Regions from separate parts of the Mesorhizobium sanjuanii genome, predicted to be linked through region 2. Evidence: predicted binding sites of a transcription regulator. Region 2 holds the regulator's gene; each other region holds the start of a gene.
The links. Region 2 encodes LexA, which represses DNA repair genes until DNA is damaged. Its sites were predicted from a motif close to TGTTCNNNNTGTGTTCNG; they were not measured.

Region 1: the regulator LexA is predicted to act here: its motif matches at 5,306-5,323, upstream of CN311_RS11620 (single-stranded DNA-binding protein).
Region 3: the regulator LexA is predicted to act here: its motif matches at 6,400-6,417, upstream of recA (recombinase RecA).
Region 4: the regulator LexA is predicted to act here: its motif matches at 1,754-1,771, upstream of CN311_RS10100 (ATP-dependent helicase).

What each region holds. Positions count from the first base shown of each region.
Region 1 covers NZ_NWQG01000059.1:14,464-22,198, forward strand. Annotated here, with positions in the region: gene uvrA (excinuclease ABC subunit UvrA) at 1-2,442, opposite strand, end outside; gene CN311_RS11600 (hypothetical protein) at 3,374-3,661, opposite strand; gene CN311_RS11605 (ATP-dependent Clp protease proteolytic subunit) at 3,738-4,343, opposite strand; gene CN311_RS11610 (SRPBCC family protein) at 4,364-4,876, opposite strand; gene CN311_RS11615 (ArsR/SmtB family transcription factor) at 4,873-5,187, opposite strand; gene CN311_RS11620 (single-stranded DNA-binding protein) at 5,426-5,950, shown strand; gene CN311_RS11625 (DUF2306 domain-containing protein) at 6,002-6,400, shown strand; gene CN311_RS11630 (OsmC family protein) at 6,425-6,865, shown strand; gene CN311_RS11635 (MarC family protein) at 6,911-7,540, opposite strand; gene CN311_RS11640 (VOC family protein) at 7,626-7,735, opposite strand, start outside.
Region 2 covers NZ_NWQG01000089.1:25,515-33,249, reverse strand. Annotated here, with positions in the region: gene trpC (indole-3-glycerol phosphate synthase TrpC) at 1-255, shown strand, start outside; gene moaC (cyclic pyranopterin monophosphate synthase MoaC) at 257-739, shown strand; gene CN311_RS15245 (molybdopterin molybdotransferase MoeA) at 739-1,944, shown strand; gene lexA (transcriptional repressor LexA) at 2,051-2,803, shown strand; gene CN311_RS15235 (ComEC/Rec2 family competence protein) at 2,797-5,262, opposite strand; gene CN311_RS32575 (hypothetical protein) at 5,460-5,633, shown strand; gene CN311_RS15230 (adenylate/guanylate cyclase domain-containing protein) at 6,001-7,735, shown strand, end outside.
Region 3 covers NZ_NWQG01000150.1:13,567-21,301, forward strand. Annotated here, with positions in the region: gene CN311_RS21205 (NADP-dependent isocitrate dehydrogenase) at 152-1,363, shown strand; gene CN311_RS21210 (glutathione S-transferase family protein) at 1,377-2,003, shown strand; gene alaS (alanine--tRNA ligase) at 2,296-4,962, opposite strand; gene recA (recombinase RecA) at 5,245-6,342, opposite strand; gene CN311_RS21225 (PfkB family carbohydrate kinase) at 6,622-7,557, shown strand; gene CN311_RS21230 (TfoX/Sxy family protein) at 7,569-7,735, opposite strand, start outside.
Region 4 covers NZ_NWQG01000050.1:12,245-19,979, forward strand. Annotated here, with positions in the region: gene CN311_RS10085 (ABC-F family ATP-binding cassette domain-containing protein) at 1-934, opposite strand, end outside; gene CN311_RS32525 (hypothetical protein) at 1,220-1,393, opposite strand; gene CN311_RS32530 (hypothetical protein) at 1,513-1,680, shown strand; gene CN311_RS10100 (ATP-dependent helicase) at 1,786-3,867, shown strand; gene CN311_RS10105 (DUF982 domain-containing protein) at 4,074-4,376, shown strand; gene CN311_RS32535 (hypothetical protein) at 4,583-4,753, opposite strand; gene CN311_RS10115 (DinB family protein) at 4,893-5,405, opposite strand; gene CN311_RS10120 (glutathione S-transferase family protein) at 5,473-6,165, shown strand; gene bluB (5,6-dimethylbenzimidazole synthase) at 6,273-6,908, shown strand; gene ndk (nucleoside-diphosphate kinase) at 7,013-7,435, shown strand; gene CN311_RS10135 (class I SAM-dependent methyltransferase) at 7,572-7,735, shown strand, end outside.

The DNA of each region.
Region 1 (7,735 bases), on a different contig from region 2:
GACCGTCATGTCGAGCACGTCGGCGATCGACTTGCCCTTGAACAGGACATCGAGCGTCTCTCTGTTATAGCGCTTGCCGTGGCAGACGTCGCAGGTGACATAGACGTCGGGCAGGAAGTGCATCTCGATCTTGATGACGCCGTCGCCCTGGCATGCCTCGCAGCGGCCGCCCTTGACGTTGAAGGAGAAACGGCCGGGCTGGTAGCCGCGCGCCTTGGCCTCCGGCAGGCCGGCGAACCAGTCGCGGATCGGCGTGAAGGCGCCGGTATAGGTGGCGGGGTTCGAGCGCGGGGTCCGTCCGATCGGCGACTGATCGATGTCGATGACCTTGTCGAGGAATTCGAGGCCCTCAATGCGGTCATGATCGGCCGGGTGCTCGCGCGAGCCCATGATGCGGCGCGAGGCCGCCTTGAACAGCGTCTCGATCAGGAAGGTCGACTTGCCGCCGCCGGACACGCCGGTGACGGCGGTAAACGTGCCAAGCGGGATTTCGGCGGTGACGTTCTTCAGATTGTTGCCGCGCGCGCCGACGATCTTCAGACGCCGGTTCTTCTTGGCCTCGCGCCGCACCCCAGGCGTCGCCACTTCGAGCGCGCCCGACAGATATTTGCCGGTGATCGAATTGGGATTGGCCATGACCTGTTGCGGCGTCCCCTGCGCGATGATCTCGCCGCCATGGATGCCGGCGGCCGGGCCGATGTCGACGACATAATCGGCATGCAGGATGGCGTCCTCGTCATGCTCGACGACGATCACCGTGTTGCCGATGTCGCGCAGGTGCTTCAGCGTATCGAGCAGTCGGGCATTGTCACGCTGATGCAGGCCGATCGACGGCTCGTCCAGCACATAGAGCACGCCGGTCAGCCCCGAGCCGATTTGCGAGGCCAGCCGGATGCGCTGGCTTTCGCCGCCCGACAGCGTGCCCGAATTGCGCGACAGCGTCAGATAGTCGAGCCCGACATCGTTGAGGAAGCGCAGCCGCTCGCGAATCTCCTTCAGGACGCGCACGGCGATTTCGTTTTGCTTGTCGTTGAGCTGGGCGGGCAATTCGGTGAACCACTGGTCGGCCTTGCGGATCGACTGTTCAGTAACCTCGCCGATATGCTTGCCCGCGATCTTTACCGCCAGCGCCTCCGGCTTCAGCCGGTAGCCGTGGCAGGCCGGGCAGGGCGTGGCCGACATGAAGCGCTCGATCTCCTCGCGCATCCAGGCGGATTCGGTCTCCTTCCAGCGTCGCTCGAGGTTGGGAATGACGCCTTCGAACGTCTTGGTCGTCTTGTAGGAACGCAGGCCGTCATCATACTGGAATGTGATTTCGCGCTCGCCTGTGCCACGCAGGATGGCCTGCTTAGCCTCTTCGCTGAGATCCCTAAACTTGTCGCCAAGCTTGAAGTCATAGGCCTTGCCCAGAGCTTCCAGCGTCTGCGCGTAGTAGGGCGAGGTCGACTTCGCCCACGGGCTGACGGCGCCGGCGCGCAGCGAGATATTGTCGTCGGGCACCACCAGGCTGGCGTCAATGGCGCGCTGGCTGCCGAGGCCGTCGCAGGTCGGGCAGGCGCCGAACGGATTGTTGAAGGAGAACAGCCTCGGCTCGATCTCGGGAATGGTGAAACCGGAGACCGGGCAGGCGAATTTTTCCGAGAACAGGATGCGCTCATGCGTCTCGTTCTTCGACTTGTTGACCGAATCCTCGCCGGTCTGGCTGGCGTCGAGCGGCCGGTCGGCGAATTCGGCGACCGCCAGCCCTTCGGCGAGCTTCAGCGCCGTTTCGATGGAATCGGCCAGCCGCGTGGCGAGGTCGCCGCGCACGACGATGCGGTCGACGACGACGTCGATGTCATGCTTGTACTTCTTGTCCAGCGCCGGCACATCGGCGATCTCGTAGAAGACGCCGTCGACCTTGACGCGCTGAAAGCCCTTCTTCTGCAGCTCCAGCAGTTCCTTGCGGTACTCGCCCTTGCGACCGCGCACGATGGGCGCGAGGATGAACAGGCGAGTGCCTTCCTCGACCGCCAGCACGCGGTCGACCATCTGCGAAACCGTCTGGCTCTCGATCGGCAGGCCGGTGGCCGGCGAATAGGGAATGCCGACGCGCGCGAACAGCAGCCGCATATAGTCGTAGATCTCGGTGACGGTGCCGACCGTCGAGCGCGGGTTCTTCGAGGTGGTCTTTTGCTCGATGGAGATGGCAGGCGACAGGCCGTCGATCTGGTCGACATCAGGCTTCTGCATCATTTCCAGGAATTGCCTGGCATAGGCCGACAGGCTCTCGACATAGCGCCGCTGGCCCTCAGCATAGATGGTGTCGAAGGCGAGCGACGACTTGCCGGAGCCGGACAGGCCGGTCATGACGATCAGGCTGTCACGCGGCAGGTCGAGATCGACATTCTTCAGATTGTGTTCGCGCGCCCCGCGAATGGAGAGATACTTATGGTCGGCCATCGCCGGTCGCCGCCTCAGGTCTGGAATCTGCTGGAATGGCGGGGGTTCCCGGCCATCCCCTATGTAGGTATTTTCGCCGCCACGTCGAGAGACGCCACAAATCTCGACAAAAGCGTTTAACCGTCTTTCGCGCGAGCGGGCAAGCGGAAAGAACAAAGGCCGAACACTCTCCTGACAAAAGCTGTGGGGAATTGACCCCGCGTAACCTGACCCTTACGTGATCTCTGGCGATCACATTTTTTGTAACCCGGCTATTGACGGTTGACGTCGCCGACCGAGGGGCGCAGTCTCAAACAGTCAACGAAGCCGGCCGTCTTTCGATGGCCTCGTCGCCCACAGGCGGCCTGCGAGACGCCGCAGGCTGTGCGATTTGCGCTTCGGACGACATTGTCGCAACGGACACAGGAGCGGAGCATGACGCCACCGGATAGTCCCTTGAGGCTCCAGATATCGCTGGAGCCACGGCAGGCATAAGTGCCAGGGTAGGCGTATGCGCCGCCCGACAAACCGTGACTTGCCGATCCCCAACAATCAGAGACCACTGGTCGGATCGTCGGCTGAACGCCGCGAAGCATCCGAAATCAAAAGCCGGTAAAACATTCCCGGCGAATTTGGATTTAAGATCCTTGAAAGCCCCGTCAGACTGCAGAAGCAGCGGCGGGGCTTACATTTGTGGGGATCGCCGTGAAGCATCTTCTCGACCGATCTTGTCGGCAACGACCAATTGTGGGCGTCGGCGCTGCCCCTCATTGCCCGCCGGGCATTTCTCCCCGCAAACGGGGAGAAAGTGGCAACTGCGGCGCTATTTCTGCAACGTTGGTGCTTGGCGAAAGCGTCGACCGGAGCGTCCCTCGCCCCGTTTACGGGAGAGGATGCCGGCAGGCAGGTGAAGGGCAGCGCCGACGCTCGCAGGAAACCGATATCGCCTGGCTCAGTGGTTTGGCGGCCTGATCCCGCCTGTCGCCATGTCGACGGTTATGCTGCCGGAAATCCTGACATCGGTATTGCCGATCTTGAACTGGCCGTTGCCACCGGCCGGCAACGCGTCGTCGGGTTCAGGCTGCGGGGCCGGCCTGGCGATGCGATAGTCGCTGGTCACGCCGGGCAGGGCGCCCTTTTGCGGCGAACTGTCATCGGCAAATGCGTTGCCGGCCAGCAAACAGGCACCGGCAAAGGCGGCGACAAGGCGCAATGGTCTGGATGAACGGCTGTCGGTCATGTCGCGGACTATAGTGTCACGCCGCGGGCGAGGCCAGACCGGTCGCGATCAAATTGCCGCGTGTCAGCCGGCAGCCTCATGCCGCCTTCTTGCGCGTATCGAAAACATGGTCGACGAGGCCCCATGCCTTGGCGTCCTCGGCGGTCATGAAGAAATCGCGGTCGAGTGTGCGCTCGACCTCTTCATAGGTGCGGCCGCAATGATGCGCATAGAGCTCGGTCATACGCTTCTTGGTGCGCAGGATGCCTTCGGCGTGACGCTGGATATCGGAGGCCTGACCCTGGAAGCCGCCCAATGGCTGGTGCAGCACAATGCTGGTGTTGGGCAGCGCGATGCGCCGCCCCGGCGTGCCCGCCATCAGCAGGAAAGAAGCCATCGAGGCGGCAAAGCCCATGCAGACGGTCGACACCGGGCAGGAGATATATCGCATCGTGTCGTAGATGGCGAAACCGCTGGTCACCACGCCGCCTGGTGAGTTGATGTAGAGCGAGATCTCCTTGTCGGGATTGTCCGATTCCAGCGACAGAAGCTGCGCGCAGACCAGCGCCGACATGCCGTCGTTGATCTCTCCGTTGATGAAGACGATGCGCTCGCGCAGCAACCGCGAAAAAATGTCGAAGGCGCGTTCGCCGCGGCTCGATTGCTCGATCACCATCGGCACCAGATTGGCAAGCCCGCTCATCTTTTTCTCCTGGTTGTCGTTCAAGCCGCGCGTAGCAACATGCGCGGCATGTTTGCGGCGCCAGGCGGATTAGGCGTGTTGGGCGCGCCTAGCGAAAGCCGGCAGCCGGCGCTGGCCATTGTGACTTGGGGTGAGGCAGCAACGGGTGTCGCGGCTCGTACGAAACCGTCATGGACAATGCGCAGACGCGTGCCGCCGGTGGTTGTGCGATCGAGCGTGAACGTGACGATGCTGTCCATTGGACTGTCGAGCGGCTCCGGGCGGGATGCATCCTGGGTCTTTGGCCGCTCGCGCCAGGAATAGCGCAGCCGCCGCCCAGGTTCGGCCTCGAGGACTTCGCAGTCGATCCGCGCGTCAGGCCCGGCAAAGGCAAAGTGGCTGCCGATTTCCGGTTCGATGTCGTTGGGCATCAGCCAGGCCGCGAGCAGCCTCGGCTCGGTCAGTGCTCGCCAGACTTTCTCCGGCGGGTCCGGAAGCTCGCACTCGAAGGCGAGGGAGTCTGTCGAAGTCTGCACCTGCTTTTCGTCCGTCATTGATCCATGTCCTTCAAAACCGTCTTCAGCCTCTCGATGCGCTCCGGCCAGAATGCACGGTAGCGTTCGATCCAGCCGAGCAGTGGCTCAAGCCCCTGCGGATCGGCGCGATAATAGGCATTGCGGCCGGACCGCCGCTCGGTGACCAGGCCGGCGCCGCGCAGCACCGCGAGATGCTGGGAGACGGCCGGCTGCGACACCGTCATGCCGCTACGCAATTCCGATACCGTCATCTCGCTGGCGGCGAGCCGCTCGTAGACGGCGCGGCGCGTCGGGTCGGCAAGGGCGCGAAAAATCTCTGCTTCGATCATGGCAAAAACATAAGTCGATACTTATTGGTTTGGCAAGCAGTCTTTTCCCGCCCATATGAAATGGCGTGGAGATGCCGCCGATTGCTGACATTCCTTGACAACGGCAGTTGAAAGAAATAGGAACGAAAAGAGAACAAAAACCTTGTGGGAAAAGGCAGCCACAGCAGGCGGGGATTGTCCGCAGCCTGTAAGGTGCGTGCGACAGAAATTTGGTTTCGGATGAGCGCGGAGAAGTGTGATGGCGGGTAGCGTCAACAAGGTCATTCTGGTCGGCAATCTCGGGGCGGACCCTGAAATCCGCCGCCTGAATTCCGGTGATCCGGTCGTCAACATCCGTATCGCCACGTCGGAAAGCTGGCGCGACAAGAATTCCGGCGAGCGCAAGGAAAAGACCGAGTGGCACAATGTCGTCATCTTCAATGACCAGCTCGCCAAGGTGGCCGAGCAGTATCTGAAGAAGGGCGCGAAGGTCTATGTCGAGGGCCAGCTGCAGACGCGCAAATGGCAGGATCAGACCGGCAATGACCGCTACACGACCGAAATCGTGCTGCAGAAATTCCGTGGCGAGTTGCAGATGCTCGACGCGCGCGGCGAAGGCGGCGGTCAGGTTGGCAACTATGCTGGTGGCGGCAACAGCCGCGGCTCCGATTTTGGCCAGTCAGGCCCAGGCGAGAGCTTCAACCGCGGCGGCGGCAGCGGTGGTGGATCAAAGGGCGGCGGCGGTGGTTCGTCACGCGAACTGGACGACGAAATACCGTTCTGAGTGAATGCCGCTGTCGGGTGTTTGAGCTGGGGCATTTGAGGAGAGGGCGAGATGTCTCTCGGACCACTGCTATCCGCGCCCCCTCCGATCCCGTGGCATGCGTTTGCGGCCTTTGCCGCACTGGCGATAGGCGGAGCGCAGCTGGCGTTGCCGAAAGGCACGCCGCGCCACCGGGTGTTCGGCTATGTCTGGGCAGCGCTGATGCTGCTCATCGCTATCTCCAGTTTTTGGATCCGGGAGATACGCCTGATCGGTCCGTTCAGCCCGATCCATCTCCTGTCGATCCTGGTGCTGGTCACCGTGCCGCTGGCGGTCTGGCATGCGCACAGCCATAAAGTCGCCGCGCATCGCGGCGCCATGATCAAGCTCTATGTTTTCGCGCTGATCGGCGCCGGCATCTTCACGCTGCTGCCCGGCCGCATCATGCACGCGGTCGTGTTCGGCCAATAGGGTAGCTTTGCAAGGAAGAATACAGTGAAAGCACGCGTCAAATGGGTCGAGGATCGCACCTTCGTCGGCGAGTCCGGCAGCGGTCACAAACTGGTGCTGGGGACCGCGCATGGACCGGAGGGCAGAACGCCGGGACCGAGCCCGATGGAACTGGTGCTGATCGGCACTGGCGGCTGCTCGGCCTATGACGTGGTCCATATCCTGGAAAAGGGCCGCGAGGCGGTCGAGGACTGCGTGGTCGAACTCGATGCCGAACGGGCGGAAACCGAGCCAAGGGTGTTCACCCGCATCCATATGCGTTTCATCGTCAAGGGCAGGGCGCTCTCGCACGACAAGGTGAAACGGGCGATCAACCTGTCGATCGAAAAATACTGCTCGGCCTCGGCAATGCTGGCCAAGACGGCGACCATAACGCACGATTTCGAAGTGATCGATACGACAGGCAGTAGGGCAGTAGGGCAGTAGGGCAGTAGGCAGTAGGAGGCAGCCCTTCGTTGAAGGCGGTGTGGTCTACCCCATCACCAATGCCTTGATGCCATCGGCGACGAACTGCACGGCGAGCGCCGCCAGGATAACGCCGAGCAGCCGAGTCAGGATCGAACGGCCGGTCTGGCCGAGGATGCGGTCGATGCGCTCGGCCAGCACGAACACCAGATAGGTGATGGCCAGGCAGACGAAGATGATGGCGACCAGCGCTGCCTGCGCGGCAAAACCCTGGAACGAGCCGGAAAGCAGGACAGTCGCCGAAATCGCGCCCGGACCGGCAATCAGCGGGATCGCCAGCGGGAAGGCAGCGATGTTGTGGATCATGTCCTTGGTGATGGCGACGTCGCCGATCTTCTCCTTGCGGTCCTGCCGCCGCTCGAACACCATTTCGAAAGCGATGAAGAACAACAGAAAGCCGCCGGCGACGCGAAAGGCCGGCAAGGTAATGCCGAACACCGACAGGATCGACGCCCCGGCGACAGCGAACAGCGCCATCACCAGGAAACCGATGATCGAGGCGCGGACAGAGACCTGCTGACGCTCCTCGCGGTTCATGCCGCGCGTCACGGCAAGGAAGAGCGGCGCCAGCCCGGGCGGATCGATGGTCACCAGGATGGTGACGAAAGCGTTGAACAGGCTGTCGAAGCTCGGCATCTCTAACCCTCCCCGCCGGGCAGCGCCCGCACTGCTTAATTGGTAGAGCAAAGCAGGGGCGCTGCAAACAGGCAGGAGAAGCCGGCTAGCCGGCTTTGCTGCAATAGGCCTCGATGCGGTAGCCGTCCGGGTCGATGACGAAGGCGGCATAGTAGTTGTCGCCATAGGATGCTCGCAGGCCGGGCGGGCCATTGT
Region 2 (7,735 bases):
CTGATCGGCATCAACAACCGCAACCTCAGGACGTTCGAAACCAGCATCGAGACCTCGGAGCGGCTGGCCGCGATGGTGCCGGCCGATCGCCTGCTGGTCAGCGAGAGCGGTATCTTTTCACATGACGACTGCCGCAGGCTGGAAAAGAGCGGCATCGGCACTTTCCTTGTCGGCGAGAGCCTGATGCGGCAACAGGACGTGGCCGCTGCGACGCGCCTGCTTTTGACCGGCAAGGCACCGGCTGAGGCAATCTGAGATGACAGCCGCCCTCACCCATCTTGGCGCCCAAGGCGAAGCCAATATGGTCGATGTCGGTGACAAGGTGGAGACGACGCGCACGGCGGTCGCCGAAGGCTTTGTCTCGATGCGGCCGCAAACACTGGAAATGATCCTGGCGGGCAACGCCAAGAAGGGCGACGTGCTCGGCACCGCACGCATCGCCGGCATCATGGCGGCCAAGAAGACGCATGAGCTGGTCCCACTTTGCCATCCGCTGCTGCTGACGAAAGTTTCTGTCGACATCGAGCCGGACCATTCGCTGCCAGGCCTGAAGGTCACGGCGCTGGCCCGCGTCACCGGCAAGACCGGTGTCGAGATGGAGGCACTGACTGCGGCCTCGGTCGCTTGCCTGACGATCTACGACATGGCCAAGGCGGTTGACCGGGCCATGGTGATCTCCGGCATCAGGCTGGTGGAAAAGACCGGCGGCAAGTCCGGCGACTACAAGGCAGGTTCTTAATGGCGCTGGTCCCGGTGACGGAGGCGCTCGAACGCCTCCTTGACGGCGCAACAGTGCTGCCAGGCGAAAGCGTTGCGCTGATGGACGCTGCTGACCGGGTTTTGGCCGAGCCCGTGGTGGCACTCCGCACCCAGCCGCCCTTCAATGCCTCGGCCATGGACGGCTATGCCGTGCGGGCCGCCGACGTCGCATCCGTACCCGCCAGACTTTCGGTGATCGGCATGGCGCCGGCCGGTCGTGGCTTCGAAGGCACTGTCGGTCCGGCGCAGGCCGTGCGTATTTTTACCGGAGCGCCGCTTCCCTCTGGCGCCGACACCATCGTCATCCAGGAGAATGCCAGGAATCTCGGCGGCGGCGACATCGAGGTGATCGAGCCGACCGTGGAAGGACGCAATATCCGCCGTCTGGGGCTCGACTTCTCCAAGGGCGACGTCCTGCTGGAGAAAGGCCGTCTGCTCGATCCGGCGGCTTTGTCGCTGGCGGCGTCGGCCAATCACCCCCGTGTCAGCGTGGTGAAACGGCCGCTGGTCGCCATCATCGCCACCGGCGACGAATTGCTGCCGCCGGGAAGCGAGCTCGGGCCCGACCAGATCATCTCGTCCAATGCCTATGGCGTTGCCGCCGCAGCCCGGTCGGTCGGCGCAAAGGCCCTCGACCTCGGCATCGCCGCGGATCGCAAGGAAGCGATCGCCACTTTGGTGAAAAAGGCGGTCGCGGCCGGCGCGGACGTCATCGTCACGCTCGGCGGGGCTTCGGTCGGCGATCACGACCTCGTCCATGACGTGTTGACCGGCGAAGGCATGACGCTCGATTTCTGGAAGATCGCCATGCGCCCCGGCAAGCCGCTGATGTTCGGGCGGCTGGGTGATGTCAGATGCATCGGCCTGCCCGGCAACCCGGTGGCGAGCCTCGTCTGCACGCAGCTCTTCCTGAAGCCGCTGCTGGCGCGGCTCGGCGGGCGTTCGTACCGGCAGGACATACGCGAGGCGCGGCTCGGCGCTGCTATGCCGGCGAACGATCTCAGGCAGGATTATGTGCGCACCGTGGTGACCGAAGAAGCCGGCACACTCACGGCCACGCCGTTCGGCATCCAGGATTCCTCGATGCTCAGAATGCTGGCCGACGCCAATGCGCTGATCGTGCGTGAGCCCTTCGCTTCCGCCGCCGCCGCAGGCGCTGCCTGCAGCGTGCTGATGCTACGCTGAACAAAACGTCAACACATTCATTAAACTTTAAACGGTTGCGGAACACAACTGGAACAGATAGTGTTTGTTCTGGGTTTGTTTTTTCCGATTCTGTTTGGGGGCCGCGATGCTGACACGCAAACAACATGAACTGCTTATGTTCATCCACGAAAGGCTGAAGGAAAGCGGCATTCCGCCCTCATTCGATGAGATGAAGGAAGCGCTCGATCTCGCCTCCAAATCCGGAATCCATCGGCTGATCACTGCGCTTGAGGAACGCGGCTTCATTCGCCGGCTGCCGAATCGCGCTCGAGCGCTGGAGGTGCTGCGTCTTCCCGACTCGATTGCCCCTGGCCTCAATGCGGCGCGCAAATTCTCGCCAAGCGTCATTCAGGGCAGCCTTGGCCAAAACAATTCCGGGCAGGGCAACCTCGGACGGCAGATCAAGCCGGCGCTATCCCGAATGGCTTCTGCCGGCAACAATGACGACGCCGTTGCCGCGGTGTCCATTCCGGTGATGGGCCGCATCGCCGCCGGCGTGCCGATCGACGCCATCCAGCACCAGACGCACTCCATCTCGGTACCGCCGGACATGATTACAGGCGGCGCGCACTACGCGCTCGAGGTCAAGGGCGATTCGATGATCGAGGCCGGCATTTTCGACGGCGACACGGTCATCATCCGCAATGCCGACACCGCCCAGCCTGGCGAGATCGTCGTGGCGCTGGTCGACGAGGAAGAAGCGACGCTGAAGCGGTTCCGCCGCAAGGGCGCTTCGATCGCGCTCGAAGCCGCCAACCCTGCCTATGAGACGCGCATTTTCGGACCGGATCGGGTCAAGGTGCAAGGCAAGCTCGTCGGTTTGATCCGGCGTTACTGAACCACAGGCTGCCTGGGTTTCTCGGGCTTGCGGTATGGCGGCAGCCCCCTCGCCTCGCGCGAAAACTTTCGCTGGGTATGCCAGGGCCGATATGGCGCTTCGACGGCGAAGCGGATTTCTGCACGCATGGTCGCCGATTGCGGGTTGAAGAAGATGGCGGCACTGCCGGCGCGGGCAAGCTGCCGTTTGGTGACGACAAGGATCAGCGGATTGCGGCAGGGATCGTAGGTGGTGGCATCGTCGATGACGATCAGATCGGCAAAGGCGCAGGCTGGCCGGGCGGTCTTGCGGTCGTCGGCGAGCGCGACGATAGCACCCGACGGATGCCGGGCTATGCACAGGCCTTCTGTGCAGTAGAAAGGCGCACCGGGCGGCAGCTGGGCTGGATCGGTTATGTCAAACTGCACGTCGCCCTTCTCGAAGGTCTCCGGCTCGACGATGGTTTCGGACACCAGCGCATGCTTCCAGTTGTCGGTGGTGAACACGTTCGAACGCACCCGGTTGAGGGCAAGTTCGCCGTTCCCGATCGGCAGCGCCACCAGATGCCCGTCCTCCGAGATCAGGACGTCGGGCGTGCGTGTGTGGGAAATCGTCAGCAGTCCGGCGAGCGCGAAAGGGAGCGCCGCGAGCCGTAGCCGGGTTGTCGCCATGGTCGCTATGACAAGGGCGATCGTCACCAGCAGGACGGACTGACGCGAAATCAGCCCGACCGCATCGATTGGCGAGCGCTGCGATATCCAGCCGGACAGGGCAATCATCGCCGTCAGCCCCTTGCCCATCACATAGAGGAACGGGCCGTCGGCGCCGAACGGCATCGCCAGCGCGCTGAGGACCGCGAAAGGCATGACCACCAGCGAGACGATCGGCATGACGGCCAGGTTGGCGAACAGGCTGAGCGGCGAGACGCGCTGGAAGTGCCATATGGCGAAAAGCGCGGTGGCGCCGCCGGCGATGATGGATGTCATGGCGAGGCCACCCATCGCAGCCAGGAATTTTCGCGTGACGAAGCCAGGCAGCGATCGTCGTGGCGGTGGCGTGGTGATCCTGCCTGCACGGTAATCGGACCAGCCGGCATAGGCGCCGACGAGCGCGGCGGTCGCGGCAAACGACATCTGGAAGCTCGGGCCGACCACCTCGTGCGGCGACACCAGGATGACGGCAATCGCCGAAATCGCCAGATTGCGCATGGTGAGTGCTGCCCGGTCGAACAGCACCGCGGTCAGCATCACCGCCAGCATGATGAAACTGCGCTCGGCCGCAACGACGACGCCTGAAATGACGAGGTAGGCCGCGATCGAGAAGAGCGCGGCTGCGGCCGCATATTTCTTGATCGGCCGGCGCGATGAGAAATCGGGAAACAGCGCAAAGGCGCCGCGCAGCAGCGCCATCACCGTACCCGCGACCAGCGCCATGTGCAGCCCCGAGATGGAGATGATGTGGTAGATGCCGGTGCGCCGCATCGCCTCGTTGATCGCTTCGGGAATGCCGGCGCGCACGCCGACGATCAGGGCAGCCGCGATCTCGCCCTCGGCGCCGCCGACTTGATCGCGAATATGGTCCGCGATGCTCTCGCGTGCGTTCTCGACCGCCGACGAAAGGCGTGCGGCAAGCGGGGCGACATCAAGCGGCTTGCCATCCGTGCGGACAAGTTTCGGCGTGCCCAGGAAAAAACCGCTGGCGCCGATGCCGGCGAAATAGCTTTCAAAGGAGAAATCATAGCTGTCCGGCCGCACCGGGCCGGTTGGCGGCAGCAGCCTGGCATAGCCGGTCACCAAGGATCCGGCGCTCATGCCGGCCGGTATTTTCGACGCCGAAATGCGAACCCGTTGCGGGGCATAGCGCAGCGTCGGCCGGGCAGTCGAGATCACGTCGATGGTCAGCCGGACGCGGCCATTCGCCATCTGGTCGAGGCTGACGACACGGCCGGTCAGCCGCGTCGGGATTTCCGAACCGAGCATCGGCGTTGCGACGCGCCAGGTCTCGACCTTGGCGGCGAGCACGCCGAGCGCGCACAACAGCGCCGCCACGAAGCACAGATGCGTCTTGCGCCATGACCGCGAGACGGCCGCGCACAAAGCCATCAGGACCACGACGGCGATGGGTTGCCCAAAGCCCGGTTCCACGGCAAGCGAGAAATAGAAGATCACCCCGATTGCGAGGAAAACCGGCACCAGCAGGAAGGCGATGCCCCGGTCGATTTCCAGGCTGGCCGCCGAGACCACGGCGTTGCGAATGCTGGATGGCGAAAGGCGGCGAAACTGCCTGCCAAGGCGGGCCGCGGTGCTGACAGTCGGGACTGGTGCCGTCGACGGGCCATGTGACGGCAAGGGTGGGATATCGACGCGCGGTGGCGAAGCCGGCGCCGGCAGAACGGGAACCGATGCGGCAAACAACAACCGTTCGCTGACGCCGCTGACTGCGTCCTCGCTCTCGTTCGTGCCCCGGCCTCGTCCAGCCATCGGGTCTGCCCCTTGCGCCCTTGACCTCCTATGCTACATGAACGCGCAACGCGCGAAAGTCCGCGCAATCACATCCGCACCTGCGCCTGCCCTGGGTCCCTTCCTTCAGCGATGGCTTTCGGCGACAAGGTAACCCGCCGTAATTTCGGCGTCGATTTGCGATCCTCGGCCGGCTTCAATCTAACGACACCAGAGCCGTGCCGGATAAGATCCGGCGCGGACAAAGCGAAACTGAAAAAAAAGACACTGCATCCCTTGTTCACCCGAGCATCGACGTCTTTTTTTGGGGTCCGCTTCGTCTCGTCGATGGGAACGAGCAAGTAGCGCCGCTTTCCGACCTCATCACCTCTAAGCGCGAACGTCTGGTGTGATGCCCGATGCGCGCTGGTGGGGCATCCCGCTGTTACATCGCGGTGACAAAAGCACCGCCACGGTGGCGTCACCCGGTTACCAAGGGCAGGAAATATCTCCGGCCTTCTGGGAGTGGTGTGTGTCAGCGTCCCCAGAGGCTGCGTGGGCGTGTCGCCGGTTGGCTGTTAGCGCGACGACTGGATCGCTCCACGCCTCGCAAGCGGGATAGCGAAATCTCGAGAAGGCAAGGTCAAGCTGCGTTCTCCGTTCTGAATCGGCGACGGGCGGCAGCTGGGAGAGATGGATGCCATGCAGGTTGGGCGTTTGGAAGTTGGCGGGGCATGGGTGCAAGGCAGCCCGCGTGCACCCGCCTGGCCGGGCGGTGCAATGACTGCGCAGCGCCGCCTCGCAGCGATCCTGGCTTGCGACGTGGTCGGCTATTCGCGGCTGATGGAGCGCGACGAGCGCGGCACGCTCGAGCGGCTCAAGACATACCGCAAGGACCTCCTCGAACCACTGGTCTCCGAGCATCAGGGCCGGATCGTCAAGCTCACCGGCGACGGCATGCTGTGCGAGTTCGCGAGCGTCGTCAACGCGGTGACCTCGGCGATGTCGATCCAGCAGGCTTTGGCAGAACACGAGGCGGAGACGCCCGAGGAGGAGCGGATTCGCTTCCGCATCGGCATCAATCTCGGCGACGTGGTCTGCGAGGAGGACGGCGACCTCTACGGCGACGGTGTCAACATCGCCGTCCGCCTCGAAAGCATCGCCGATCCCGGCGCTGTGGTTGTCTCGGGCACCGCCTACGACCACCTTCAGGGCAAGCTCGACGGCGGCTTCACGCCGCTTGGCGACCTGCGCCTCAAGAACATCGAGCGGCCTGTGCGCGCCTATCGCGTCGAGACCGACGCCAGCGTCTCGGTGGCTGCACCGCCTCCCCTGCCCGCGAAACCCTCGATCGCGGTTCTGCCTTTCACCAACATGAGCGGCGACCCCGACCAGGAATACTTCGCCGACGGACTGGTGGAGGACATCATCACGGGATTGAGTCGGGTGAACTCCTTCTTCGTGATCGCCCGCAACTCGTCCTTCACCTACAAGGGCCGAGCGGTGGACCTGCGCCAGGTCGGGCGCGAGTTGGGCGTCCGCTACGTGCTCGAAGGTAGCATCCGCAGAGCAGGATCTCGGGTGCGTATCAGTGGGCAGCTGGTGGACGCGATCAGTGGGCACCATGTCTGGACCGACCGCTTCGAGGGCGACGTGAGCGACATCTTCGACCTGCAGGACAAGGTGACCGAGAGCGTCGTCGGTGCGGTCGAGCCGAGCATCAGGCTCGAGGAGATCAAGCAAGCGCGCATGAAGCCGACCGACTACATCGGTGCCTACGACCTCTACCTTCGTGCGCTGCCGCGCTTCTACAGTATGACGCGCGACGGCTTCGCCGACGTGCGTGGGCTGACCAATGAGGCGCTCAGCATCGACCCGGGATTCACCCTGGCGAAGGCACTCGGCGCCTATATTCGCAGCCTGTCCGTGAGTCAGTGCTGGCACGAGCCCGACGATACCCGCGTCGCCGTGCGCATGGCCCGCGAGGTGCTGGCGGACGCGCGAGACGACCCGACAAGCTTGCGTTTCGCCGCGCAGGTGATCGCCTACAGCGCCAAGGATTACGAGACGGCGCTGGACACGATCGAACGGTCCCTGCTCATCAACCCCAATTCGGCGCAGGGCTATACGGGCAGCGGCTGGGTGAACGCCCATTCCGGCCGCCCCCTCGTCGCGATCGAGCATTTCCACAGGGCAATGCGGCTGAGCCCGGTCGACCCCGAGAAGGGCATTGCGCTCTCCGGCATCGGGATGAGCTACCTGATGCTCGAACGCTACGAGGAGGCGCTGGCTTGGGGAGAACGAGCGCTGCGCGAGATGCCGAATTACGGCTCCTCGCACAGGGTGGTGATCATGGCACTCGTCAAACTCAATCGGCTGGATGAAGCGCAGGCGGCGGCGCGGCGGCTGATGGAGGCGTTCCCGACCTACACGCTCGGCCTGCAGAGGCAGATCAACCCGTGGCGGGACAAGGTGTTCGCCGAGCGCTACGTCGAGGCGCTGGGTATTGCCGGCG
Region 3 (7,735 bases), on a different contig from region 2:
AAAATGAAGCTTTCGCAAAAGAGCATCCAATGCTCGCTGGCGCGGATCGCCGTTTGCGCGGCCAAAAATGCTTTGGTATACGGGCCGCATCCCCGGCCGAAAGCCATGCGGGCAAGGCCGTTCCGATCCCCAACAACGAGGCATTCTTTCCATGGCGAAGATCAAGGTGGCGAACCCGGTCGTCGAACTCGACGGCGACGAGATGACCCGCATCATCTGGCAGTTCATCAAGGACAAGCTGATCCATCCTTATCTCGATCTGAAGCTCGAATATTACGATCTCGGGGTCGAGCACCGCGACGCCACCGGCGACCAGGTGACCATAGACGCGGCCAACGCCATCAAGAAGCACGGCGTGGGCGTGAAATGCGCGACGATCACGCCCGACGAGCAGCGCGTAGAGGAATTCAAGCTGAAGAAGATGTGGAAGTCGCCGAACGGCACGATCCGAAACATCCTCGGCGGCACTATCTTCCGCGAACCGATCATCATGAAGAACGTGCCGCGGCTGGTGCCAGGCTGGACCAAGCCGATCATCGTCGGCCGCCACGCCTTCGGCGACCAGTACCGCGCCACCGATTTCCGCTTCCCCGGCAAGGGCAAGCTGACGATCAAGTTCGTCGGCGAGGACGGCAAGGTGATCGAGCATGACGTGTTCGACGCGCCGGCCGCCGGCGTCGCCATGGCCATGTACAATCTCGACGAGTCGATCCGCGAATTCGCCCGCGCCTCGCTGAACTACGGCCTGCTGCGCAACTATCCGGTCTACCTCTCGACCAAGAACACCATCCTCAAGGCCTATGACGGCCGCTTCAAGGACATTTTCCAGGAGGTCTACGAGCAGGAGTTCGAGGCCGAGTTCAAGGCGAAGAAGCTCTGGTACGAACACCGGCTGATCGACGACATGGTGGCCTCCAGCCTGAAATGGTCGGGCGGCTATGTCTGGGCCTGCAAGAACTATGATGGCGACGTGCAGTCCGACACGGTGGCGCAAGGCTTCGGCTCGCTCGGCCTGATGACCTCGGTGCTGATGACGCCGGATGGCAGGACGGTGGAGGCGGAGGCAGCGCACGGCACCGTCACCCGCCACTATCGCCAGCACCAGAAGGGCGAGGAAACATCGACCAACTCGATCGCCTCGATCTTCGCCTGGACGCGCGGCCTCGCGCACCGCGCCAAGCTGGACGACAATGCCGAGCTGAAGCGCTTTGCCGAGACGCTGGAAAGGGTCTGCATCCAGACCGTCGAGAGCGGCTTCATGACCAAGGACCTGTCGCTGCTGATCGGCCCCGACCAGCCATGGCTGTCGACCACTGGCTTCCTCGACAAGATCGACGAGAATTTGCAGAAGGCGATGGCCTGATCGCACAGGCAGCATGAGCAAGCCCGTCGTCTACGGGGCGGACTACAGCGTCTATGTACGCATCGTCCGCCTCGCGCTTGAGGAAAAGGGCATCGACTACAAGCTCGCGCCGGTCGATGTCTTCGCGGCTGAAGGCATTCCCGGCTGGTATTTCGAGCATCATCCGTTCGGCCGTATCCCGGCCTTCGAGCATGACGGCTTTCGCCTGTTCGAAGCGAGCGCGATCGCGTGCTATGTCGACGAGGCCTTCGACGGGCTAGCGCTGCAACCGGCGGATGCCCGCGCCCGCGCGAGAATGAACCAGATCATCGGCATGCTCGATGCCTATGCCTATCGGGCGATGGTCTGGGACGTTGCCGTCGAGCGGCTGGAGCAAGAGCCGCCCGACGAGACACTAATCGCCGCCGGACTTGGCCAGGCGGAGACGGTGCTTCGCGTGCTCACCTCACTCAAAGCCGCCGGGCCGTGGCTGCTTGGCGAGAAACTGACACTCGCCGACCTGCATGCGGCGCCGATCATCGGCTATTTCGTCAAGGTCACAGAAGGGCGGACGCTGCTGGCCGAATTTCCCGATATTCAGGGGTGGTGGGACCGCATTGTCCAACGCCCGAGCTTTGCTCGTACCGAAAAGGCTGGGTGACAAACATCCGAGGCCGAGGGACAGCACCTCCCTCTGTCCTGCCGGACATCTCTCAAGTGGGGAGATTGGCAGCTTCATTGCCCCACCTTTCCTCCAACGTTGAAAATTGGCAACGTCGAAAATTGGCGAAAGCAGGCATGACATCCGATCTCCCCCTGTTTGGACTGGTAACATGCAAAACTGTTCGCGATGTCTTCGCACACCTGTTCGCGATGTCTCCGGTCCAAACACCCCCTTGAGGGGAGATGTCCGGCAGGACAGAGAGGGGTGCTGTCCGGCCGGCCTTACCCGATCAAGCCGCCTCCAGCGCCGCCTTTACCGCCGCGATCGCATCTTCGGCCTTGGAGGCGTCGGGGCCGCCGGCCTGGGCCATGTCGGGGCGGCCGCCGCCGCCCTGCCCGCCCAAGGCCGCGGATGCCACGCGCACCAGATCGACGGCACTAAAACGGGCGGTGAGATCGTCGGTGACGCCGACCACGACGCTTGCCTTGTTATCCTCGCCGGCGCCGACGAAGACGACGACGCCGGAGCCGAGCGACTTCTTGCCGGCGTCGGCCAGCGGCTTCAGATCCTTCGGCGAGACGCCGGAGACCGCCTTGCCAAGAAAGCCGACACCGGCGATGGTTTCGTTTTCAGCGGACATGCCGGCTGGCGAGCGGTCGCCCAGCGCCAGCTTCTTGCGCGCCTCGCTCAGTTCCTTCTCAAGCTTCTTGCGCTCGTCGAGCAGCGCTTCGACGCGCGCCGGCACATCGGCCGGCGAGATCTTCAGCGTTGCCGCGGCCGCCTTCAACCGTCTGTCCTGCTCGTCGAGATGCCTGCGCGCAGCCTCGCCGGTGAGCGCCTCGATGCGGCGCACGCCGGCGGCGACCGCGCCGTCCGAGACGATGCGCACCAGGCCGATATCGCCGGTCGCCCTGACATGGGTGCCGCCGCAGAGCTCGACCGAATAGGGTCGGTTGGCCTTGGCGCCATGCAGGCCCGTGCCCATCGAAACGACGCGCACTTCATCGCCGTATTTCTCGCCGAACAGCGCCATGGCGCCTTCGGCAATGGCGTCGTCGACCGACATCAGCCGCGTGGTCACCGGGCTGTTCTGCACGACGATCTCGTTCGCCATGCGCTCGACCTCTTCAAGTTCATCAGGCGAGATTGGCTTGTTGTGCGAAATGTCGAAGCGCAGGCGCTCGGGCGCAACCAGTGAACCCTTCTGCGCGACGTGGGTGCCCAGCACTTCGCGCAGCGCCTCATGGATCAGATGCGTGGCGGAATGGTTCGCGCGCAGCCTGGAACGGCGCGCATGGTCGACCTTCAACTCGACGGCAGCACCCGTCTTGACCGTGCCGCTGGCCACCTTGCCGAGATGCACGAACAGCCCATCGGCCTTCTTCTGCGTATCGGAGATCTCGATCGAGAAGCCTTCGCCCGAAATGACGCCGGTATCGCCCATCTGGCCACCGGACTCGCCATAGAACGGCGTCTGGTTGACGATCACGGCAACGGTGTCGCCCTTGGTGGCGCTGTCGACGCTCTTGCCGTCCCTGACCAGCGCCTGGATGAGGCCTTCCGCCTGCTCGGTCTCATAGCCGAGGAATTCGGTGGCGCCGGTCTTCTCGCGCACCGGGAACCACACCGTCTCGGTCGCGGCCTCGCCGGAACCAGCCCAGCTCTTGCGCGCCTCGGCCCTCTGCTGCTCCATCGCATTGGTGAAGCCGGCAAGATCGACCGAGATGTTGCGCTGGCGCAGCGCGTCCTGCGTCAGATCGAGCGGAAAGCCATAGGTGTCGTAGAGCTTGAAAGCTGTCTCGCCATCCAGCATGTCGCCGGCGCCGAGCTTTTCCGTCGCCTCCGAAAGCAGGCCGAGGCCGCGCACCAGCGTTTTGCGGAAACGGGTTTCCTCAAGCTTCAACGTCTCGGTGATCATCTGTTCGCCGCGCACCAGTTCCGGGTAGGCCTGGCCCATCTCGCGCACCAGCGCCGGCACCAGGCGCCACATCAACGGATCGCGGGCGCCGAGCAACTGCGCATGGCGCATGGCGCGGCGCATGATGCGACGCAGCACATAGCCGCGGCCTTCATTGGACGGCAGCACGCCGTCGGCGACAAGGAAGCAGGACGAACGCAGATGGTCGGCAATGACGCGGAACGAAGCGACAGTGTCCGCATCCGGACCGTGGCCAAGCGCGGACGAGGCGGCGTCGATCAGGTGACGGAACAGGTCGGTCTCGAAGACGCTCTCCACCCCTTGCAGGATGGAGGCCATGCGTTCCAGGCCCATGCCGGTGTCGATCGACGGGCGCGGCAGGTCGATGCGCTCGTCCTTCGTCACCTGTTCATACTGCATGAACACCAGGTTCCAGAATTCGAGGAAACGGTCGCCATCCTCCTCCGGACTGCCGGGAGGGCCGCCCCAGATATGCTCGCCGCGGTCGATGAATATCTCCGAGCACGGCCCGCACGGTCCGGTGTCGCCCATCGCCCAGAAATTGTCCGAGGTCGGGATGCGGATGATGCGATCGTCGGAAAAGCCGGCGATCTTCTTCCAGAAGCCGGCTGCCTCGTCGTCGGTGTGATAGACGGTGACCAGCAGCTTGTCCTTCTTCAGCCCGAACTCCCTGGTGATCAGGTTCCAGGCGAGGTCGATGGCGCGCTCCTTGAAATAATCGCCGAACGAGAAATTGCCGAGCATCTCGAAGAAGGTCAGGTGGCGCGCGGTGTAGCCGACATTGTCGAGGTCATTGTGCTTGCCGCCGGCGCGAACGCTCTTCTGAGCGGTCGTGGCACGCGAATAGGGCCGCTTCTCCAGGCCGGTGAAGACGTTCTTGAACTGCACCATGCCGGCATTGGTGAACATCAGCGTCGGATCGTTGCGCGGCACCAGTGGGCTCGACGCGACGACCTCGTGCCCCTCCTTGCGGAAGTAGTCGAGGAATGTCGACCGGATCTCGTTCACGCCACTCATGAATGATACTGCCTTCTGGAGAGAACCGCCGGCCCGGCCGGCGGCAAATGGGCTCTTCGTTCTAGAAGATGGATTGGGCCTTTTAGCGATCACGCCGCAGCCTGTCCAGAAACACGGAATTGGGCCAATTCACGGGGCTTGCCGGCCGTCTTCGGACCACGGCTGAAACGCAAACCGCCGGCGCTAGGCCGGCGGTTTGAAACGCAAGGATACAGAACTCGATTACATAAGCCGTAGATAATTAGCCGGGATTATGGCCGGATTCCGACCACCACTGAGGCCTTACATGGCGCCGGCTTCGTCCTCGAACCCGTCGTCTCCGCCTTCGGAGCCACCATTTTCGAGGAATTTCTCGGCGATCAGCCCGGCATTCTGCCGCAGCGCCAGTTCGATCTCGCGCGCCGTGTCGGGATTGTCGCGCAGGAACAGCTTGGCGTTCTCACGGCCCTGGCCGAGACGCTGCGAATTGTAGGAGAACCAGGCGCCCGACTTCTCGACCACGCCGGCCTTGACGCCGAGGTCGACCAGTTCGCCGGTCTTGGACACGCCTTCGCCATACATGATGTCGAATTCGACCACCTTGAAGGGCGGCGCCAGCTTGTTCTTGACCACCTTGACGCGGGTCTGGTTGCCGACGACCTCGTCGCGGTCCTTGACAGAGCCGATGCGGCGGATGTCGAGGCGCACCGAGGCATAGAACTTCAGCGCGTTGCCGCCGGTCGTGGTCTCGGGCGAACCGAACATGACGCCGATCTTCATGCGGATCTGGTTGATGAAGATGACCATGGTGTTGGAGCGCGAGATCGAGGCGGTCAGCTTGCGCAGCGCCTGGCTCATCAGGCGGGCCTGCAGGCCGGGCAGCGAATCGCCCATCTCACCCTCGATTTCGGCGCGCGGCGTCAGCGCGGCGACCGAATCGACCACCAGCACGTCAATGGCGCCGGAGCGCACCAGCGTGTCGCAGATCTCAAGCGCCTGCTCGCCGGTGTCGGGCTGCGAGATCAACAGGTTCTCCAGATCGACGCCGAGCTTGCGGGCATAGACCGGGTCGAGCGCGTGCTCGGCATCGACGAAGGCGCAGATGCCACCCTTCTTCTGGGCTTCCGCCACCGTGTGCAGCGCCAGCGTCGTCTTGCCCGAGCTTTCCGGCCCGTAGATCTCGACGATGCGGCCGCGCGGCAGGCCGCCGACGCCGAGCGCGATGTCGAGGCCAAGCGAGCCGGTGGGCACCGTTTCGATCTCGACGACCTGCTCGTTCGCGCCGAGCCGCATGATCGAGCCCTTGCCGAAAGCACGCTCGATTTGCGACAGCGCCGCGTCCAGAGCCTTTGATTTGTCCACCGCTTTGTCCTCTACAAGCCGCAAAGAATTCTGAGCCATGATACATCACCCCTTGGTCGTCAATGAAGGCCGGACAATCCGCAATCCCTGACTATTTGTACCTTTTTTGTTCTCGTTTGGCAAGGGGACTCAAGCGGTTGAAAAATAACGAATATCCAGATTTGTTCTTTTTTCGTTTCACGAATACGGTCTCGGATGTATCCGTTTGGACAGGGATTCGTCGTCGCGGCGGTCTTGCGAATCGCTGCTTCGATTTGCGGGCAACTCCTGCTCAGCCTAGTGTCTGCGCCGGACGGATAACAGGCGAATAACCGCGGCATGACGAAATCTCCGAAAATCCTGGCCATAGGCGCCGCCCATATCGACAGGCGCGGCCGGATCTCGGGCAGCTATGTGCCGGCTGCGTCGAACCCCGGCACGATGCGCGAGGACGTCGGCGGCAATGCATTCAATGCGCTTTGCAGCGCCGTGCGGCGCGGCGCCTGCGGCTCGCTGCTTTCGGTGCGCGGTGGCGATGCGCTGGCCGACAGGGTTTCGCTGGCCATCGCCGCCGCCGGCATCGCCGATCTGTCGGCGGTGTTCCTCGACCGCGCGACGCCCAGCCATACGGTGCTCTTCGACCGCGATGGCGCACCGATCGCCGGCCTTGCCGACATGGCGCTCTACGACCTGGCGCTGCCCAAGCAGATCCGCCGCGCCAAGGTGCGCGAGGCGATCACTGCCGCCGATGCCATCCTGTGCGACGCGAACCTGCCGTCGGCAGCACTTGAGCGGCTGGTGGGTCTCGCCGCCGGCAAGCCGATCTTCGCCATCGCCGTTTCGCCGGACAAGGCGCTGCGGTTGGCACCGGTGCTCGGCAGCCTGGCGCTGGCATTCATGGATCGGCACGAGGCCATCGCGCTGGCCGGCACCGACGCCACGGATCAGGATCTCGTCATCGGGCTGAAGCGCGCCGGTCTCAGAAGCGGCGTGGTGACGGCGGGCGATGGTCTGGTGCTGGGCTTCGACGACACCGGTGCCTTCTCAATCCTGCCTCCGACGCGAGAAATCGTGGATGCCGCCGGCGGCGGCGATGCGCTGGCGGGTGCGACGGTGGCTGCCCTGCTGAACGGCCAGACGCTGCGTGCGGCACTGCGCGAAGGCGTTGCCGCGGCGATGCTTGCCAGCCAAAGCGCCGAGCTCGCGCCGGCCTTCTCAGCGGCAGCCTTTGCCGAGGCGCTCGTCCTTGTGCCAGAGGCGCGGGATGTGGCTTGACACCGGCAAGTCTATTTGCCCGCCCGCAGCCCAGCTTCATAAGCCCGACGCGCCCAGACCGCCATCTCGTCCGGGTCGTCAAAAGCGCTGTCGGGAGTGCTCCAATAGGGCATGGAGACCAGCTTGCCGTGCCGTGAGCCGGTATAGGTCCATTGCCGGCAGCCAGCGGCTTCAAAAT
Region 4 (7,735 bases), on a different contig from region 2:
CGATGATCGGCGAGGCCACCGTTTTCACCGGCTCGGGGAAGGAAAACGGCCGCACCGTGTCGTTCACGATCGCCGCGATCGGCTTCATCTTCTCCAGCGCCTTGATGCGCGACTGCGCCTGCCTTGCCTTGGAAGCCTTGGCGCGGAAGCGCTCGACAAAGGATTCCATATGCTTGCGCGCGGCTTCCTGCTTGACGCGGCCCTTCTCCTGCAATTCCTTCTGCTCGGTATATTGCCGCTCGAACTGGTCGTAGCCGCCGCGCCAGAAGGTCAGCTTCTTCTGGTCGAGATGGACGATCGAACTGACGGCGCGGTTGAGCAGGTCGCGGTCGTGCGAGATCAGCAGCACGGTGTGCGGGTATTTCGAGACGTAGTTCTCCAGCCATAGCGTGCCTTCGAGGTCGAGATAGTTGGTCGGCTCGTCGAGCAGCAGCAGGTCCGGCTCGGAAAACAGTACCGCTGCGAGCGCCACGCGCATGCGCCAGCCACCGGAGAAGGACGAGGCCGGGCGCCGCTGCGCGGCATCATCGAAGCCGAGGCCGGCAAGGATGGTGGCCGCGCGTGACTCGGCGGAATGGGCGTCGATGTCGGCCAGCCGCATGTGGATGTCGGCGATGCGGTGTGGATCGGTCGCCGTCTTTTCCTCTTCGAGCAGTGCCGAGCGTTCGAGGTCGGCCTTGAGCACGATCTCGATCAGCGGCTCTTCCGTGCCCGGGGCTTCCTGCGCGACCTGACCGATGCGGGTGTTCTTCGGCAGGCTGATCGAACCGGTCTCGGACGGGAAATCGCCGGTGATCGCCTTGAACAAGGTCGTCTTGCCGGTGCCGTTGCGGCCGACAAGCCCGGCCTTGGTGCCGGCCGGCAAGGTCAGCGAGGCATGGTCCAGAAGCAGACGTCCGGCCATCCGCAGCGAAAGGTCATTGATAACAAGCATGGCCGCGCTTTCGCACAGGACGTCGCCGCTTCGCAAGGCCCGGAGCGCCGGTTCGGTCGCATGGGGCGCAAAAACGGCAACTGTGGACGGCTCGATAGGTGGCTCTATGCCTTTGGCTCAGCTTGTTACCGGTGGAAGGCGGCTGGTCTTCCGTGATCGCGCCATGACGCAAGGGCAAGACTCAGCTATTTCTTGCTGTGCGGCGGATCTGATACCCGCCTGGCCGGCGCCATCTCTTCCCCTCCCAAGCGGCGCCGGCCACCGCTCTCATCTCACGGCAGCCAGTCACTGGGCCGGGGGCGTGCCGGGTTGGTCCCCGCCGGTGGTGGACTTGGGCACCGGGTTCTTGTCGACTTGCGGGTTTTGATCGACGGGGGCCTTGGTCGGCGGAATGTTGTTGTCGCAAGCCGCAACGGCCAGTGTAGCCGCCAAGGCCAGCAGGATTGAGAATCTCTTCATCGCGACCTCCTTTCGCCCCACCCTCTTCTCCTTGAGCAACGAGACGTGTGCCGATTTGGTTGCGTGGGGAACAAAATGCCTCCTCTCCGGTTGGTCCACACCAATGGAGGATTGCGATCATGATCCGTCTACTCCTAGCCGGGACTATCGCCTACGCGGCCTATCGCATCACCAAAAAGGTGATTGACGATGTGCCCGACGATTTCGAACCGTTCCTGCCGCCACCGGACGATCGGAAGGTTCTAAGACGTCAGTCGGCGGCGATGGGAGTGGAACCCCGGCGTTAGAACCTGCCGCGCAGCCAAACTTCTTCCCGCTCAGCCAATAACTCGGTGAATGCAGTCCTGCGCTGAAACCGTTGCGAACAAAGCAGAAACGATGCTTGATGGGCAATGAACCTCGCTGCCCGTGATTCGACCTTCATGCCTGCCTACCTCGCCAAGCTCAACGCCGAGCAGCGGCTGGCGGTCGAACATGGCGACGGCATGGTCTCCCGGCCGCTGCTGGTGATCGCCGGCGCCGGTTCCGGCAAGACAAGCACGCTGGCGCATCGCGTGGCGCATCTGATCGTCCGGGGCGCCGATCCGCGCCGCATTCTCCTGATGACGTTTTCGCGCCGCGCGGCATCCGAAATGGCCAAGCGGGTCGAGCGCATCGCAGGCGAGGTGCTGGGCCGCGATGCCTCAGTTATCACCGATGCGCTCACCTGGACCGGCACCTTCCACGGCATCGGCGCCAGGCTGCTGCGCGACTATGCTATGGAGATCGGCCTCGACCCGGCCTTCACCATCCATGACCGCGAAGATTCCGCCGACCTGATGAACCTTGTCAGGCACGAGTTCGGCTTCTCCAAAACCGAAGCTCGTTTCCCGACCAAGGGGACGTGCCTGGCGATCTATTCGCGCACCGTCAACGCCCAGGCGCCGCTCGGCGGGGTCCTGGGTTCGGTGTTTCCGTGGTGTGCGGGCTGGGCCGAACAGTTGAAGGCGCTGTTCGCCGGCTATGTCGAGGCCAAACAGGCGCAGAACGTGCTCGATTACGACGACCTGCTGCTCTATTGGGCTCAGATGGCGAGCGAGCCGGAGATATCGGCGCATCTCGGCGGGCGTTTCGACCATGTCCTGGTCGACGAATACCAGGATACCAACCGGCTGCAGGCCTCGATCCTGACGGCACTGAAGCCCGACGGCTCCGGTCTCACGGTGGTCGGCGATGATGCGCAGTCGATCTATTCGTTTCGCGCGGCTGAAGTGCGCAACATCCTCGATTTCCCCAAGCAGTTCGCGCAGCCGGCCGAGATCGTCATGCTGGAGCGCAACTACCGCTCCACGGAGACCATCCTGGCCGCAGCCAATGCGGTCATCGGCGAGGCGTCGGAACGCTTCACGAAGAACCTGCGGTCGGAGCGCAAATCGGCGGAAAAGCCGAAGCTGGTCAATGTCCGCGACGAGACCGAGCAGGCGAGTTACGTCTGCCAGGCGATCCTGGCCGAGCGCGAGACGGGCACGGCGTTGAAGGCGCAGGCCGTGTTGTTTCGCGCCTCGCACCACAGCGGCCCGCTGGAGATCGAACTGACGCGCCGCAACATCCCGTTCGTCAAGTTCGGCGGCCTCAAATTCCTCGATGCCGCCCATGTCAAGGATATGCTGGCCGTATTGCGCTTCGCCGAGAATCCGCGCGACCGCGTCGCCGGCTTTCGCGTGCTGCAGCTCTTGCCCGGCATCGGCCCTTCGGCGGCCAATGCCATCGTCGAGACGATGGCGACGTCGCTCGACGAGGCGATGGGCCTTGCCCGCTATCGGCCACCGCAAAGGGCCGCCGAGGACTGGCCGGGTTTCGTCACGCTGTTCTCGCAACTTCGGGCCGGGTCGAAGAAATGGCCGGCCGACCTCGAACAGGTCAGGCTCTGGTACGAGCCGCATCTGGAACGCATCCACGAGGATGCAACGATGCGCCGGGCGGACCTTTTGCAGCTCGAACAGATCGCCGCGGGCTATGCCTCGCGTGAGCGTTTTCTGACAGAGCTGACGCTTGACCCGCCGGACGCGACCAGCGACGAAGCCGGGCCGCCGCATCGCGATGAGGATTATCTGATCCTGTCGACCATCCATTCGGCCAAGGGCCAGGAATGGAAGAATGTCTTCGTGCTCAACACCGTCGACGGCTGCATTCCGATCGACCTCGGCGTCGGCTCGAAGGAGGAAATCGACGAGGAGCGCCGGCTGCTCTACGTGGCGATGACGCGTGCCAAGGACAGCCTGCATCTGGTCATGCCGCAGCGGTTTTTCGTCCATGGTCAGGCAGCGCGCGGCGACCGCCACGTCTATGCCTCGCGCAGCCGTTTCATCCCAGCCTCGATCCTTAGCGCTTTCGAGCAGACGGCTTGGGCAAGCGTCCAGCCAAAGGACGATCCGCGCCGCCAGCCGCAGGTTCGCATCGATCTCGGCGCCCGCATGCGCGGCATGTGGAAGTGATGAAAGTGAATGGTGAATAGTGAATAGTGAATAGTGAAAGCATCCAACGAAGCCGCAAAGAACGACTGTTTCCAACTCCCCTACTCCGAAATCCGAATTCTTCCCGCGCGATGGAACCCTGTGCCGCCATCCGCGTTTCAAGGCGTCCGATCCCCAGCCTGAAGAAAGGCGTCCGCCTTCTTCTTCGCCCACATCGAGAGGTCCGTATGCACGACAGGATGTTCTTCACCCCGGTTGCAGTCAGTGTCGGCGCCGGTCACAAGCGCATGATCGCGTCGCTGTTCGACATGCACGAATTCCTGACCGAATTCCCGCCGTCGCGGCGGCGGCTGAGCTATGGCGCGGCGGTGAAGGCCTGTGAGGCGGCACGCGCCGGCGAAATCTCGATCGAGGCGGCGCGCGATGCGTTGATCACCTTTGCAACGACGGCCGGCATACTGTGGCCGCCCGCCCAGCCCGCCGTGTCGGTCAAGCCGGTCGCGCGCGGCTTTGGCGGCTACGCCGCCTGAGATCGGGCAATCAATCCTCGGGGTGAGGCTGCCGTTCGGTGCGGGAAAGTCACTTCGTCTTGTCGGCAGCCAAAGGGCCGGCCATTCGGTTTGGCCTTGTAGAGAGATGCTTGTCCGGCGTCACGAACCTTTCGGCATTGGTGGTCGGACCGCTGAAGGCGACGACGCCGATCGCAAAACCGCTGCGCACTTTTGCGCGACATACATTAGATCAGGCGCCTCCTGACGCTCAGCCGGGTCACCGCGGTCACGAGAATGGCGCCGACCATGAAATACAGGGTCGCCACGACGTCGCCCTGGTGGAAGTGGTATCCGGAATTAAGAAGCGCCAGAACCACGGCAAGGAATGCCACGAGGCGCAAGGGTTCATTGGTCATGCGTGCCAACTTTCGCTGTTGCTGCAGAGCGGCCACCCTCAAGGCCGCGTGCTGAATAAGGCGTTTGGGCGCGTTTTGCAATCTCGCCAATCACCCATCGTTCGTCTCTTGGGGCATCTGTTGCGTTCCGGCCCAGAAATCAGGCGAAGGCCCTGCCCTCCTCGCTGCGCTGGAACAGCATCAGGTCCAATCCCAGGCTCGGGCGACCCAGAATGGTCAGGATCGCATGCGCCTGGCCGCGGTGATGGGTCTGGTGGTTGAAGACATGATCCAGCGCCGGCGCCAGCCGCTGCGAAACCGTGCGCATGTCGGACACGGTCATGTAGGTGAAGCGGCCGGCAAGCGCCTTCTCGCTCAGGGCCCCGACCCAGTCGATGATCCGCTTGTCCTCGGCCTCGCGCGCCATGCGCAACACGGGCAAGGCCCGGTGCAGGACGGTGTCGAGACTGGTCGGCGCGTCGCCCTCGCCGGTGAAGCGCTTCATCCAGATGCGATCGGCGGTGAGCAGATGGTTGAGCGTTCGCATCATCGATCCGAAGAAGGCGCCGACATCGCGATTGAACTCTTCATCGGTCAGTTCGTCCGCGGCATCGTAGATGCGGCCATTGGCCCATTGATTATAGGCCGCAAACATCATGAAATGCTGCTTCATCTATTTCTCCCGACCCCATGAAATGCCGTTTCGGGTGCTTAACTAGACCGCAAGGACGCCGCCGCCAATGACCATTCTGCTCTATGACCTCGTCGGACGCGATACCGCGCGTCCGTTCAGCCCGCATTGCTGGAAAGCGGCGATGGCGCTTGCCCACAAGGGGCTCGACATATCAAGCGTGCCGACCCGATTTCTCGAAGTGCCCGCCGTCGAAGGCGGCATCTCGAAGACCGTTCCGGTGATCCGTGACGGCGATCGTGTGGTCGCCGATTCCTTCGCCATCGCGCTCTATCTCGACGAAGCCTATCCCGAGCGACCGACATTGTTTGCCGGCGAAGGCGGCAAGGCGATGGCGCGCTTCATCGAACGCTGGTCGCAACTGACCATCCATCCCTATGTCACGTCAGCGGCGATCATGGACCTGCACGCCATGCAGGATGAGGCGAACGCCGCCTATTTCCGAACGAATCGCGAGCAACGCTTCGGCAAGAGGCTGGAAGAGGTCGTGGCGGCGCGTGACGCCGGGCTGGCCGCCTTCCGTGCCGCGCTCGAGCCGCTGCGCTCCACGCTCGCCTACCAGCCTTTCATCGGCGGCCAGTCGCCGCTGTTTGCCGACTACATCGTCTTCGGCGCACTGCAATGGGCGCGCATCGCTACACCCTACCGCCTGCTCGACGACAACGACCTCGTGGCGCAGTGGTTCGAGCGCTGCCTCGACCTGCATGATGGCCTCGGCCGCAAGGTGGCGGCGGCAGCATAGGGCAGTAAGGCAATAGGGCAGTAGGGCAGTAGGTCTGCGCGCCGTAGTGACTTTTCCCTACTGCCCTACTGCCTTACTCCCTCCTCCCTTACAAAGGCAGCGACGCATTGACGCCAAGTCCGCAATTCCCCGACGATTTTCGCGCCGCGCTGGTCAATCTCTTCCTGTGGCGCCGGGATGTCAGGCGGTTTGAACCGACGCCGCTTCCGGAAGGCGCGCTGGAACGGTTGCTCGGCCTCGCCAGCCTTGCGCCCTCCGTCGGGCTGAGCCAGCCCTGGCGCTTTGTCGTGGTCGAGAGCCCGGAGCGCCGTGAGACCATCAAAGCCTGCTTTGAACGCTGCAATGCGGAGGCATTGGCATCGTTCTGCGGCGAACGCGCCGCGCTCTATGCCCGCCTGAAGCTCGCCGGCCTGAATGAGGCGCCTTGTCAGTTCGCGGTTTTTGCCGATCACACAACCGGGCAAGGGCACGGGCTCGGCCGCATGACGATGCCCGCCACCATCGAGTACTCGGCGGTGATGGCGGTCCACACATTGTGGCTGGCGGCGCGCGCCGAGGGCCTAGGCATGGGCTGGGTCTCGATCCTCGATCCGGTCGAGATGGCGACGATCCTCGACACGCCGCCGCAATGGACACTGATCGGCTACTTCTGCCTCGGTTACCCCTCGCAGCAACAGAACGTGCCCGAACTGGAACGAGAGGGCTGGGAGGTCCGGCGACCTCCCATCATCATGGTGCGCTGACCACTACCGGCGCGAGTCTACCGCCGCGGGCCTTGGCAATGGGCCGGGCGGCTTGTATAGAGCCCGCCACCTCAAGTTCCACTTCTCATCACAAGGACCATCGCATGGCGCTCGAACGCACCTTTTCCATGATCAAGCCGGACGCAACGCGGCGCAATCTTACCGGGGCCATCACCAAGATGCTGGAAGATGCCGGCTTGCGCGTCATCGCCTCGCGCCGGGTGTGGATGAGCCGCCGCGAGGCGGAAGGCTTCTATGCCGTCCACAAGGACCGTCCGTTCTTCGGCGAACTGGTGGAATTCATGTCGTCCGCACCAACCATCGTGCAGGTGCTGGAAGGCGAGAACGCCATCGCCAGGAACCGTGAAGTGATGGGCGCCACCAATCCCGCCAATGCCGCCGAAGGCACCATCCGCAAGGTGCATGCGCTGTCGATCGGCGAGAATTCCGTGCACGGCTCCGACGCACCGGAAACCGCCGCGCAGGAGATCAAATACTGGTTCTCGGACACCGAGATCGTCGGCTGAGCCGGCATCGCCAAATCCGATCGAAAAGGCCGGCGTTTCGTCGGCCTTTTTATTGGAATGCCGAACCGTCCGCACTCCCGCCGGGGTCTCGGCTACGATAAGGTAGGTTGGGACACAAAGTGGAACCAACCCGACCATGACCAGCGCCATTCCCGGCTTCTTCCAGGGCACGGAGATGCCAAGCAGCGGCTGGTGGGAAGCGCTGTGGCCCGACCCCGCAGGCGTGCTCTCTGTAATCGGGCTGACGCCAGGCATGGATGTGGTCGATCTCTGCTGCGGCGACGGCTGGTTCACCCTGCC